DNA from 3 places in the Halomonas citrativorans genome. Region 1 is predicted to be linked to each of the others. Evidence: predicted binding sites of a transcription regulator. Region 1 holds the regulator's gene; each other region holds the start of a gene.
What was found. The regulator FliA, encoded in region 1, starts transcription of late flagellar genes. The targets are predictions, from matches to a motif close to CTAAAGTTNNNNNNNNNNCNGCCGATA.
Positions count from the first base shown of each region.

Region 2: a site for FliA is predicted at 1,599-1,625, ahead of INT20_RS08795 (DUF4019 domain-containing protein). Genes of this name have one in related genera too.
Region 3: a site for FliA is predicted at 2,492-2,518, ahead of INT20_RS18300 (flagellin N-terminal helical domain-containing protein). Genes of this name have one in related genera too.

Region 1 covers NZ_JABUYX010000003.1:232,897-237,139, forward strand. Annotated here, with positions in the region: gene INT20_RS06150 (hypothetical protein) at 1-88, opposite strand, end outside; gene INT20_RS06155 (OmpA/MotB family protein) at 112-783, opposite strand; gene INT20_RS06160 (motility protein A) at 788-1,606, opposite strand; gene INT20_RS06165 (RNA polymerase sigma factor FliA) at 1,650-2,351, opposite strand; gene INT20_RS06170 (flagellar protein FlhE) at 2,378-2,779, opposite strand; gene INT20_RS06175 (hypothetical protein) at 2,796-3,374, opposite strand; gene flhF (flagellar biosynthesis protein FlhF) at 3,371-4,243, opposite strand, start outside.
Region 2 covers NZ_JABUYX010000006.1:13,829-18,071, forward strand. Annotated here, with positions in the region: gene INT20_RS08785 (cupin domain-containing protein) at 1-140, opposite strand, end outside; gene INT20_RS08790 (linear amide C-N hydrolase) at 413-1,456, shown strand; gene INT20_RS08795 (DUF4019 domain-containing protein) at 1,671-2,075, shown strand; gene INT20_RS08800 (class I SAM-dependent DNA methyltransferase) at 2,076-2,861, opposite strand; gene INT20_RS08805 (carboxymuconolactone decarboxylase family protein) at 2,998-3,453, opposite strand; gene INT20_RS08810 (helix-turn-helix transcriptional regulator) at 3,504-4,243, opposite strand, start outside.
Region 3 covers NZ_JABUYX010000011.1:77,419-81,661, reverse strand. Annotated here, with positions in the region: gene INT20_RS11650 (O-linked N-acetylglucosamine transferase, SPINDLY family protein) at 1-2,136, shown strand, start outside; gene INT20_RS18300 (flagellin N-terminal helical domain-containing protein) at 2,553-4,243, shown strand, end outside.

The DNA.
Region 1 (4,243 bases):
TTGTACTGGTCGCCTGGATGCGCCGACGATCGACATCAAGCACCAACAGGGCAGCATACGACTGCAGCAGAAGGGGATGCTTAGGCACAACCCCAGCCTTGAGCAGTCCACTCACCCTTCTGGCTGTTGTCGTAACAACAGTTCAACGCGCCGGTTAGCAGCTCGCCCTTCAGGTGTTGCGTTGCTCTCCATAGGTTGAGTATCCGCATAACCAACGGCCCGCATTCGAGAAATCGCTATGCCCTGACCTTCCAGGTGGCGCATAACGGCAATCGCACGTCCGGCGGAGAGTTCCCAGTTGGAAGGGAACCGAGTGGTCGCAATAGGAAGATTGTCAGTATGTCCTTCAACGGAAACCTGACCATCAAAGGCCGCGAACACATCGACAAGACTTTCTATCACCTCTTGGCCTAGAGAGGTGAGCACTGCCTCGCCACTGGGAAATAAAAGGCTATCATCAATGCGTAGCGTTACGCCCTCCTGGCCCTGCGATACGCTGACGCCGGGAATATCCAATGCCGCCATCTGGGGCTGCAACCCGCTATGGCGCGGGTGAATACCGGTGGCAAGCGTTGCCAAGGGCAGTGAGCTAATCACGCTGGCCATGGACGCTTCCTCACCCTCAAGTGCTTCATTACCACCGGGGGGAGCCAAAGCCAGCAACAAAACAAACAGCGTAATCAGCAGGGTGAGCACGTCCAGATAACTGGTCAGCCAGCTCTCATCGCTTTCACCCTGCCCGGCGGGAAGCTCCAGCGCATGGCGCGTATTGTTATCCAGCATCGCCTTAGCCCTTTGCCGTCGCGCTTGGTGTATCAGGCCGGGGCTTTATAGTGGCATCGCGAATCTCATCGTTATAGTTGGCGATAAATGAATTGAGCGTTTCCTCAATAAAAGAGGGCAGGCGGCGCTTGGTGATCAGTGAAATACCTTCCAGCACCATGTTCATGGTAATCAGGCGCTCTTCTGTACGTCGTTCTAGCTTCACCGCGATGGGTTTAAACACCAGATTCGCCAGCAAAATACCGTAGAAGGTGGTGAGCAGCGCCACCGCCATACGGGGGCCAATGACATCCAGGTCACCGGCATCCATGACTTCCAGCATATTAACCAATCCCACCAGCGTGCCAATCATGCCAAACGCTGGCGCATAGGTCGCCATGGTGCGAAAAATCTGGGCTTCTGCGTGCTCGCGAGCCTTGAGCCGGGCAATCCGCCAACGCAGCATGTCGAAGATCTCATCTTCTTTGGTATTGGCAATGACTAACTGAATACCGGTACGTAAAAACGGATTGCGCGTATGCTCCAACTCTTGTTCGACTGCACGCACATCGCCTTTAAACCATAGCCGGGACATGGCGACCAGCTCGTTGATATCGTCGCGTATATAGGTATTTTCACGCCGAAAGACAAGCCCTACCAAGCGTACAACGCGTAACACCTCTTTTAGCGGATAGCTTATAAAAGTAGCGGCCAGAGTACCGGTTATAACAATCGCCAGGCCCGGCAGATTGATAAAACTTTCAGGGGACTCCGCAGTAAAGAACAGCACGCTTACTAGCAGCAGCATACTGGCGAATATACCTATCAACGTGGACGGGTTCATCAACGGCTCCTCGCCGGTTATTGTGAGTTAACGTATCGGTTGTTTAGGCTGAATCATGCAACCGGGCACGCAGACGGCTAATGGCTTGGCTATGCAACTGAGACACACGCGACTCGGTCACGCCCAGCACGGCGCCCACTTCTTTTAAATTCAGCTCTTCCTGGTAATAAAGTGCCATGAGCAGTTTCTCGCGCTCTGGCAACGCCTCAATGGCAGCAACCAATGTTTGGCGCTGCTGCTCATCCAGCAGCTTTTCAAACGGCAAGTTGCTCACATCAAAACTTACCGGCTCACCACCATCGGCAACCAACTCTTCAAACGGCAATAGCTGACCGCTATTGGTGTCGTTGAGCAGCTGTTGGTAATCACCCAGCGGCATCTCAAGCGCCAAGGCAATTTCACTCTCTTCCGGCGAGCGCCCGAGCTGCTGCTCTAGCCGCCGGATCGCGTCGTCCACAGCGCGCGCAGCGCGGCGCACGCTGCGTGGCAACCAATCCCGCGTACGCAGTTCATCGACCATCGCCCCACGGATACGCTGGCTGGCAAACGTCGCAAAGCTGGCACCATGAGCGGCATCAAAACGGCCCAGTGCTTCTAAAAGCCCTACCGTGCCCGCCTGAATAAGATCATCAAGTTCAATACTGGCTGGCAACCTGACCTGCAGTGTTAAGGCATGACGTCTTACCAGTGGCATGTATTGTGTGAATAGCTCGCCTTGCTTGATTCTGCCTTGTGCTGTGTACATCTTTTTGCCTCGCGGCTATACAACTTTTACTGATAGTTCACAATGACTTGCAGACCCTGAACACGAACAGGCCGCTGTCCAGGCAGTAACTTAAAACGAAACTGCAAAGGAGCACTTACCTGCCTTCCCGCCAGCTCGGTGACCGTTCCGCGCCCTCCCGAGAGAGCCACACACTGCTCCGGATGGCATAGCCATGCGTTGATAGCGCTGCCCGGCGGCGCCTCAAGCTGCCAGTGTATCCGATCAATCACACGATTGTGCACCTGTACAGAATCGGGTGGCGTCATTGACTGGCTACGGGTTTCCCGGTCACTCATGGCCACCATCACGCCCGGCACCGAGGTGCTCCAGCTGCCCGCCGCCTGAGCGCTACCGATGAGACCTATCAACCCGCAAACACCCATCATCTTGAATAGCTTGCTTAACATGTCGAATATTTCCTTATCAGCGCGCCAGCACCAGAAGATCGATGGCCAAATAGTGGCTAGCGGCTTCACGCAAGTTTTCCAACAAGCCTTGGCGCGACAAAGAGGGCTCGTGCAGTGCCAATAATCGGCGAGGCCCGCCATTGTCACGCGCCTGGCGAAGTAGCCGGTACATCTCGGCAAATGCGTCCGCATCGCTGTTAACCCAGAGCGCCCAACGCGCATGCCGAGCACTTAGCTGAGCCAGATCAGGCGCATTAACGCTAACCGCCTGTATATCCCAATCGTCAGGTGATCCTGCCCAGTGACGGCCCAGCGCAGACCATTGAGCCAGGCGATGTTGAGCCTGTTTGACAGCCTGCGCGCCCTGCCCTGGCAAACCAATAATATACAAGGGCTTTTTAGGTCGCGAAGGGGCTTTCGCAACCGGCTGCTCGTCAATCGTGGGGGTGGGCGAAACAGCACCTGGCGCGGGCGCAGGCGCTTCGCTCATCACCTCCATATCACTTGCCAACGGCGCATCAGGCTGGCTGGGTGCCTGCTTCTGACGCTGGCTGTCGGCCCATTGGCGCAAGCCCGCCGCCTGATCCTGACTCATACATTCACCTCTCGGCTAACGCTGCCCAATTGGCGAATGGCGTCGCGCGCCATAAAGGCGTACATCAACGCATCCAGCATGGCCGTATCGCGGCGTTTTCGGCGCGTGCCCAACAGGCTGAGTAGATCGCTACGCAGACTGGACGCCTCATCATCATCCGCGTTATCCAAATGCCCGACCACTGACGCGACGCCGCTGGCTAACAGTAGACGTACTTCTGGATCCACGTCCCCGCTATCGGCCTCTTTAAACTGCTGCAACGCGCGTTTGGTGAGCGCTGCCAGGCCCTCACTTTGCAGCTGAATGACCAGTTGGAAAAGTACATCGGCGCCTAAACGAGCCGGCGTCAACCAGTAGCGCCGGGCAACGACCTTGGCACTTTCGGGGTCACGAACCTCCCCATACCACGCAAGCAGTACACTGCCCGCCTCATTTTGCACTTCGGCATAAGCGGTCCATAACTGCATGGACTGGCCACGAAACCGCACGCTGACATGATGGCTGAGCGTGCTTTGTTCAAATAGTCCGCGTAGCGCAGAACGCTCGCCATGAAAGTATACACGCTGTGCGGATGTCACAAGGCTGACCCAAGTCAGCTGTTGCTCATTCAGCCACTGCACGGTTTCTGCCGGAGGCAGCACGGGCAATAGATGCACCGTGGCGCCCGCCTCCATTCGTGTCTCAAGCCTGGCCTGCCAACCCGCAGGTTGGCGATGTTGAAGCATGGGGACGGCATGCCAAGCGCCCCGTTCGTCCATGCTGATATCCGGCATCGACCAATCACAGCCACGCTCGTTACGGCGTGCCGCCCACACCACACCAGGGGCGGGTAACGCGTGCGGCAACAGACGAGTAAGCTGCGCGCTCTG
Region 2 (4,243 bases), on a different contig from region 1:
GTTTCGCGAAAGGAGATGCTGGTCGTTTCGATGACATCACTGAGCAAGTCATGGCGCTCACCTTTGGGAAGATCAATCCATCCTTCTTCAAAACACGATTGATGGTTACTGCCTGTCCATAACCTTACACATCGGAACATTACTGACTCCTGATTGTGAGTAGTGACAAAACATGATGAAAAATAGAACAATCATCTGAGTTTAAATACTAGTTCGGATTTTGTGCAATAAGGTGCGTGACCAAAGCTAAATTTATGCCTAAGGTGAAGTGGGTTTGATAATTTAAATATGGGCATGGGCTGGGGATTCCATGCCGCTATTCTTTTTATAAAAAAGGGGTTGGCGCTTTTCTGGTTAGCCGCCAATTATCTCTGGCAGGCTCTATAACGTTTGTAAATAAAAGGAAACCACCATGGGAATCAAAAAAAAATTAACGCTAGCGGCAAGCATGTGTGCCTTGTTCGTGGCCATCACAGCGGATGCATGCACGCGCGCGGTATATCAGGGCCCTGATGACATGATTATCACGGCGCGCTCCATGGATTGGAGGGACGAAATACATCCGAACCTATGGCTGTTTCCAAAGGGAATGGAGCGCGATGGTGCGGCTGGACCCAACTCCGTTACTTGGACATCCCAGTATGGAAGTGTCGTTACCAGCGCGTTTGATATCTCAAGCACTGATGGCATGAACGAAAAAGGCTTGGTGGCTAACCTGCTATGGCTTGCTGAGGCAGAGTATCCTGAATTTGGGCCGGATGACGAGGGGCTTTCCGTGGCTGCCTGGGTCCAGTATGTTTTGGATAATTTTGCGACCGTTGATGAGGCGGTGGAGGCGCTGCGCGATGAGCCCTTTGTGGTCGTCTCTGCTGAAATACCGGGCACCACTCGATTTGCTACGCTTCACTTGTCAATTTCAGATGCCAAGGGTGATAGCGCAATATTTGAGTATATCGGCGGTAAACTCACTATTCATCACTATACGTCATACAATGTGGTGACAAACTCGCCCACCTTCGAGCAGCAACTGACGCTGGATGACTACTGGAGACAGATCGGTGGTTTGGTCATGCTGCCTGGCACAAACCGTGCCGCAGATCGATTTGTCAGAGCGTCGTTCTACATGGATGCCATCCCTAAAACGAGCGATACAAGAGTCGCTGTTGGCAGTGCATTTAGCGTGATTCGCAATGCGTCTGTTCCTTTCGGCATCTCATCAGAAGAGGAGCCGAATATTTCTTCCACCAGGTGGAGAGCGGTATCTGATCAGAAACACCTTGTTTATTATTTCGAGACGGCACTTACGCCTAACACGTTTTGGGTGGATATGAAGGATGCCGACTTTACTGAGGGCGTGCCTGTTCGCAAACTGAGCCTCAAGAATAACAGTGTTTATGCAGGCAATACGGTCAACGCGTTTGAGGACGCCGAGCCCTTTGAGTTTGCTGGCCTGTAAGGTGCGTTAAGGGCATTTTTTTGCTAGTTAGCGCATGAAATAGCCCCCTGTGTCGCGGTTAGCGCAGGGGGCTTTCTCTTACTTAATAAAGCCAAGGGATAGAAAAAACTGCGGTTAGCTTGTTCGATTATTGTGATTAATACTAAAGTAATGGCGGCTGGTACCGATATTAAATTAAGCACACCTATTTACTGATCGCTGCCTAGAGTTATCCATGCCAAAAATCGTGATCTGTTTCATTACAGCCCTGCTACTGCTGGCACCGTATGCTCAAGCGAACACCGATGCGGCTGAGGCCGCGGCGCTGGCATGGCTTGATGCAATCGATAGTGGCGAGTATGAGCTGGCTTGGGAGGAGTCATCACCGCTTCTTAAGAGTCCGCTTTCGCCCAGTATGCTAGAGCGGATCATTAGCGCAGCGCGCCGTGACTTCGGGTCGGTGGAGGCAAGACGCCGCACACGCGTCATCACGCAAACCTCTATGCCCGGCGCTCCCAAAAATGATTACAAAAAGTTCATCTACCAAACGCGTTTTGCCAACAAGTCTGATATTACCGAAACCATTACGCCGCACTTTGAAGACGGCGTTTGGAAAGTAAGTGGGTACTATGTGAACTGATCAGCAACAAGTGGATTGCCCCGTTGCTACAACCGTGGGGGGGTGAATCTTCACGCAGGCAAAAATGGCGTTCCCCGAAGTGGTGTTCCACGGCGTGATAGCTTCAAAGTTGTGCTCGAATACATGCACTTCAAAGTAGGGCTCAAGCAGCGTAATTAGCTCAGCAAAACTAACCGCGACCATGGGGTGCTCATCGTTCCATACTTGGGTATCGCACGCGTTGGTTTTTGCAATACTAAGTTTGAGGGCCTGTTTTTCACCGCTACCGCTGTAATGCCACCCGGAACGAAACGTGAAGGCATCGTCGGCTTTTTTAACGGTGTGGCTCACAAACAGATTGTTATCGATTTTATCTTTATCGACTGCGTTGAAGCAGAAAACCCCGCCACTCATTAAGGCGCTGTGCGCACTTTCAATACACGCTTTGAGCTTTTCAATTCCGTCGCTGTAGTGAATCGAATATAAAAAACAGGTAATCAAATCCTGCGGGTCGCTTACCTGGAAGTTGCCCATGTCCTGACACGTAAACTGGGCCTCAGGGCAACGTGTGGCAGCAATATCCAGCATGGGCTGGTTAATATCCAGCCCGCTGCTCACATAGCCATTATCAATAAAATGGCGAACATGAGGCCCGGTACCACACGCGACATCGAGGTGAAGGTTGCCACCGTTACCAAAAATTTGGTGAAGCCTTTGCACGGCGTTGCTTTGCGCCCGGTAGTCGATGTCTTCGCACATCACATCGTAATAGCCAGAAAGGTCGGTATAGAGTGCGTTAAAGGACATGGCGGCCTGGGTAGCTTGGGAGTGAGGGTGGCGCATAGTAAACGAGTGGAGTGGCTTTTAGAAGCCAGCCGTGCGGAAGGGAATTTTGATCAAGACATCGCAGGCCGTCGCACAGGCTTGCGATGTCTTTTTCGGTTTATAGCGAGATGTCAGGCGCAAACTGCATACTTACCGCCACCCGGTTCCAACTATTAATGGCTAGAATCACCGTGGTTAGCTCAAGAAGGTCCTGTTCGCCAAAGGCAGCCAGAGCATTCTGGTAGACGCTGTCGCTAACAGACTGTTGGCTGATTAAGGTAAGCGCTTCGGCCCACTCAAGGGCTGCACGTTCCTGTTTATTGAAGCAGGGGGCTTCCCGCCAGGCAGGCAGTACATCCAGTCTTACCTGATGCTCGCCGTCGTCTCGGGCTTCCTGAGTATGCATATGCTGGCAGAAGCAGCACTGGTTGATTTGGGAAACGCGTAGCTTAACGAGGTGGATGATGGCAGGCGTTACCGCGCTATTAGCCGCTACTTCGCCCAGAGGCACCAAATGTTTAGCAAGGCGAGGGGTTAGCTTGTAAACGGCTTGTCGAGAAATACGCTGAGACATGGCAGTGACCTCGTTGATTGGTGAGGTCTCAGCTTATAAAGGTGTGCGTACTACGCCTTGTAAATTTGCGACAACTTGCGCTGGCGGTAAGAGGCGGGTGTTTCGTTGGTAAAAGATTGGAAGGCGTGGGTAAAGTGTGGCTGATCATAGTAGCCACAGTGGAGCGCTATTTCTGATAGCGGCCGGTCAGCTTCAAGTAAGCACCGTCGCGCTCGGTTGAGGCGAGCATACGTCACCAACGCGCCTGGCGAGACACCGACTTCACGTTTTAATCGACGTTCCAGGGTGCGTCGGGTTAACCCAACATTGGCAGCTAACTGCTCAGGTGGGAGCTGTAACTGGTTAATCGCCTGGATGATTCCTGGCACAGGGCTTTTACTCGTTAGTCGACTTTTGAGTAAACCCAGAAGCCATGTTTCAAGCAGGGCTAATCCTTTGGGTGCATCAAGCTGATAAAGGCGCTCCACCACCGGCATTAAACTGTCCATCCAGGAGGGGTTTATGTCATCGCCCAAGCAAAGATGCGCGTCTATACACTGTTCCGGGGCTAAGCCCAGGAGGCTATACATACTGGTCGGTTTAAACCGAATGCCCATCCGGGGGGTGGACGTATCAAACGTCTCAAGCAACATGTGTCTGTTAAAGCAGAGCGTGACGATGGGACGAGAGCTTCCAAGGTGAATGGTGAGGCTGGCGCCTGCATCGGGGTAAAGCTTTTCTACGATGGGGTGCGCAAGGGTGCTTTGCCCGCCCATCGACCAAAGGCATTGCACCCATGTGCGAAGGTTGG
Region 3 (4,243 bases), on a different contig from region 1:
GGCTGTTTTAATAATGCTACTAAATTAAATGAGCAGGTGTTAGCTCAATGGTCTAAGTTGATGCATAAAATACCAAACTCAAGGTTGTACCTTAAAAGCATGCAGCTCGGTAGCCCTGAAATGCGTGAGCGTATTATTAATTTAATGAAGGCAGAAGGGGTTTCGGCAGACCGACTGCGTATTGAAGGACCTTCCCCTCATGTTGAGCTCCTCCAGTGCTACAATGATGTGGATATTTCTTTAGACCCATGGCCATATTCAGGTGGATTAACTACCTGTGAATCTTTATTAATGGGAGTTCCGGTGGTCACTCTCCCAGGGCCAACCTTTGCAGGGCGCCACAGTGCTACTCATTTAATTAATGCGGGCATGCCAGAACTTGTCGTTAGTTCTTGGGAGGAGTATCGAGAAAGAGTTTTAGAGCTTGCATCTGATTTAGATAGCCTTGCCACTATCAGGCAGCACCTCCGTCAAGTCTTATTAGAGTCGCCTGTATGCGATGCTACCCGCTTTGCAAAACACTTTACCGATGCCATGCGCGCTATTTGGCAGCGTCACTGCGAAGGAAAGCAGCCTGCTGCGCTAACGTTTGATAAAACTGGGCTGGCGAAATTTGAAGATGAAGAAATACCCGTTGATGTTGTTTATGCAGAAAGTATGGAAGTCGAAGCGACTGGGTTTAACTGGTCGCTACCTGGCAAGATTATAGTGCTGGATAATGGCTCAAAATTGGTTGTTGAGAAGGGCATCGATACCCTTAGGCAGCTAAATTCTTTTGGCATAGTGGCCTTCGATCCAGCAAGCCAAGTAATAAATGCTGAGCGGTTCGAGGGCAGTAAAGGTGTCCAAGTCTTTACCCATGCTGTTTTAGGGGATGGAAAGCCAGCGACACTTTATTCCTGTTTAGACCCAGTGTTTAGCAGCACCTTGGAACCGCTGCCAATGGAGCAGCAGTACGGAGCCAACCCTGCTGGTGCAAGCGTGCTTGCTAAGCTTCCGATCAATACCATCGCGTTAGATAGCATCGAAGGGCTGGATAGTTTGGATTGGTTAATTCTGGACGATTTAAGCGATGCGGCCGTAATTCTTGAAAATGGTGAAAAAGCCCTTAAAGACACGCTGGTCATTCAAGTGCGTATTGCCTTTCAACCGACGCATAAACGACAGCCAAACTTAGCTGAAATTCAGCACTGGATGTCACGTCATGGTTTCCGTCTATACCGTTTCAACAACCAACAGCACTTAAGCCACCTGCCGGACAGCGTGCCTGCAGAAATTCGCCAAGCTACCGAGCTTCAAAGTGCCGATGCAGTTTTTCTCCCCACTTACGAGCGGTTGGCTGAGCTAAATGAAAATCAGCGCTCCAAACTGGCTTTTTTGTTGCACACGGTGTATGGCATCAAGGATCTAACATATAAGCTATTGGTTGAAATTGATGAAGAAAAGGCAGAAGAGTATTTGATTCTGCAAAAGTTAGCTGACACTCAACTCGAAACTTCTACTGAGTCATTGTTGAATGAAAAAATAGAAGTGTCTGACAAAATAGAAGTATTGGAATTCCCGCTTCCTGATGCTCCTTTCATGTCGCATGCGGAACGAAAGCTGTTTAAGAAATATTTAAAAAAAGCAAAGCACTATTTTGAATTTGGCTCAGGTGGATCTACAGTTTGGGCGATAAAAGAAGGCTTGAGAGTAGAAGGTGTGGAAAGCGACGCTAAATGGGTGAGGGCACTAAAAGATAAACTGGGTGATAAGTGCCAAGTTGAGTCTGTCAATATCGGGCCAACTAAGGAGTGGGGGGTACCAGTCTCAGGTGAATTCCAGCATCATTTTTCTGAATACAGTCAGGCGATTCATCACCATAAACAGTCATTTGATTTGATTCTTGTGGATGGTCGTTTTAGGGTCGCATGTACGATTGCATCAGTTATCCATATTATAGAGCACATGCATGACCAGGAAATGGCTCGGATTTTTATCCATGATTTTTGGAACCGACCACAATACCATGTAGTGCTTGAGTTTTTAGAGGTGGTCGATCAGGTTGATACTGCTGGCGTATTTAAAGTTAGGCAAGGTGTTGATAGGAAGAAATTAGATGCTTTGTGGGCTAAATTCTCGAAGAACCCGCTATAGGTTGTTTCTTAAAGGAGAGCGGCTCTTTTTCGTGTTTTCGAATTACGTTAGTTCAGTGGGGGTGATTAACAAGATGCAGGTGCTTTAGTGCCTGCATCTTGTGAGTGATAATTGACCGAGCATTCTTTGTGTATGTATGGACATTTAGACGTCTGGTCGCATGGTGCGAGCGTCGGGCCGACATCCACTATGCGCTTTCGCTTATGGGGGCTCGTTTTCTTTAATCGATGCCAGGGCAGGTGTTGAAACGTGCTTTTGGCAGATTTTTTAGTTGTGTGCATAGACTCTGTGGCGAAGGGTAGGGAGTTAATAGCTCTCCATACCTGACGACCAGTTGAGTTCTTGTAACTCACTGGTAAAGTTTTTTATAGCCGGGCCGATAAGCAAGTAATTACTACTAATAGGCAGGCCCGTAAATGGCGTCGATCCATACCAATTTGCCATCTATGAACGGCCAAGCGAACCTGAAGCGCAATCAGTCTGCGCTGGCGACGTCCATGGAGCGCCTTTCATCCGGCTTGCGTATCAACGGCGCTAAGGATGATGCCGCAGGCCAGGCAATTGCTAACCGCATGACCAGCCAGATTAGCGGGCGCGGCATGGCGATGCGTAATGCCAACGATGGCGTGTCGTTGTCGCAAACCGCACAAGGCGTGCTGGAGGCAGTGAACGGTAAGTTGCAGCGTATCCGTGAGCTTACCGTGCAGGGGTTGAGTGAAATTTATAACGGCGAAATGGGCGACCGTATCCAGGCGGAGATTAATCTCAACCTGAAGGAAATCGAGCGCTTGAACCAGGTGGCCGAATATAACGGCATTCCGCTTCTGGATGGCACGGCGGGGCATCTTTCCCTGCAAGTAGGCGCCAACGATGGCGAAACCCTGAGCGTTAATTTAGACGCCCCCGGCTTTAGTGTGCAAACACTGGGGCTTAAGGATTTTACCTTCCAGGGTGAACCTGACACCATCACGCATACTGACACCCTGCCGGGCCGCTCGGCGCGTATTCCTATCGACGATGCGGAGCATTCACGCGTTGCTTATGTGCCTGCTGATAACGAACCACATTTAGTGCGCTTTAATAACCGCGATGTTATCCAGCTAGGTGGCGATGGCGGGCAGCTTAAAAATGTATCGATTAACGCATCACACGATACGGATACCCGCAATAACGACGTAACGATTAATGTTCGAGAGGCAGTGACTGAACGCACGTTAGGTGAAGCTATATACACCCGACGCGCTGTCGACTTGGACGGCAATAGTGGGCCGTTAGGTAGCGCGGATATCGTACGTTCGGGAGGGGAGTACTGGATAGCGCGTGGGAACGACTATACGCCCGTTGAACTTATCATGGATAACAGCCAGCGAAGTGTGGTGGCTCAGGTGCTGGAAGACACGCATGTAGCCCCGGCTGATATGCCAGGCCCCATTAGTGAAGTACGTTATATGCCAGCAGTGCAAAAAGGCAGCGCGGACTATAGCCTGACTCTGGATGGTCAGGATGAAAGCAGCAGCGGTAGCATCTCTCTCGTGCAGTTAAATAGCACATATTATGTCGAAGAGCAGTTGGCGGGAGGGCAGTATGCGTATTATCCCGCCGATGTGACCAGCCAAACAGGTGGTTCGGAGAGTACGTTCACCGTGGTAAGTGAACGTACACCCATGGGGGCAGTCACCGACCAGCCTTTTGTTGCTGGTTCGTCGTTCGTGCATTTTAAGCCGAGTAATGCCAATGTGCAGGTTAACTATGTCGAGTTAAACGGTACAACGCATCAAGATGTTATGGCCGCTGAGCCTGAAAATGGTTACGTGTTTAATGTAAATGCCTTTTCAAATGGCAGCGGTGCGATGAAAACAGCCAACATCGTGCTGAACCAAAAAGGCGAACATTTGCTGCAAACCGTTAATGGAAACGGTGAAGTAATCCTTTATTACCCAGTGCGTAGTTCACTTAGTACAGACGTGGATAACAACCTGACCACGGTAACAATACGTGAGACAGATGAAGCTCGCCGCATCCGCAACCCTGCTGATCCACTGGCGGCATTAGACCGAGCAATCGCCCAAGTGGATAACAAGCGCAGCGAGTTTGGCGCTTTGGATAA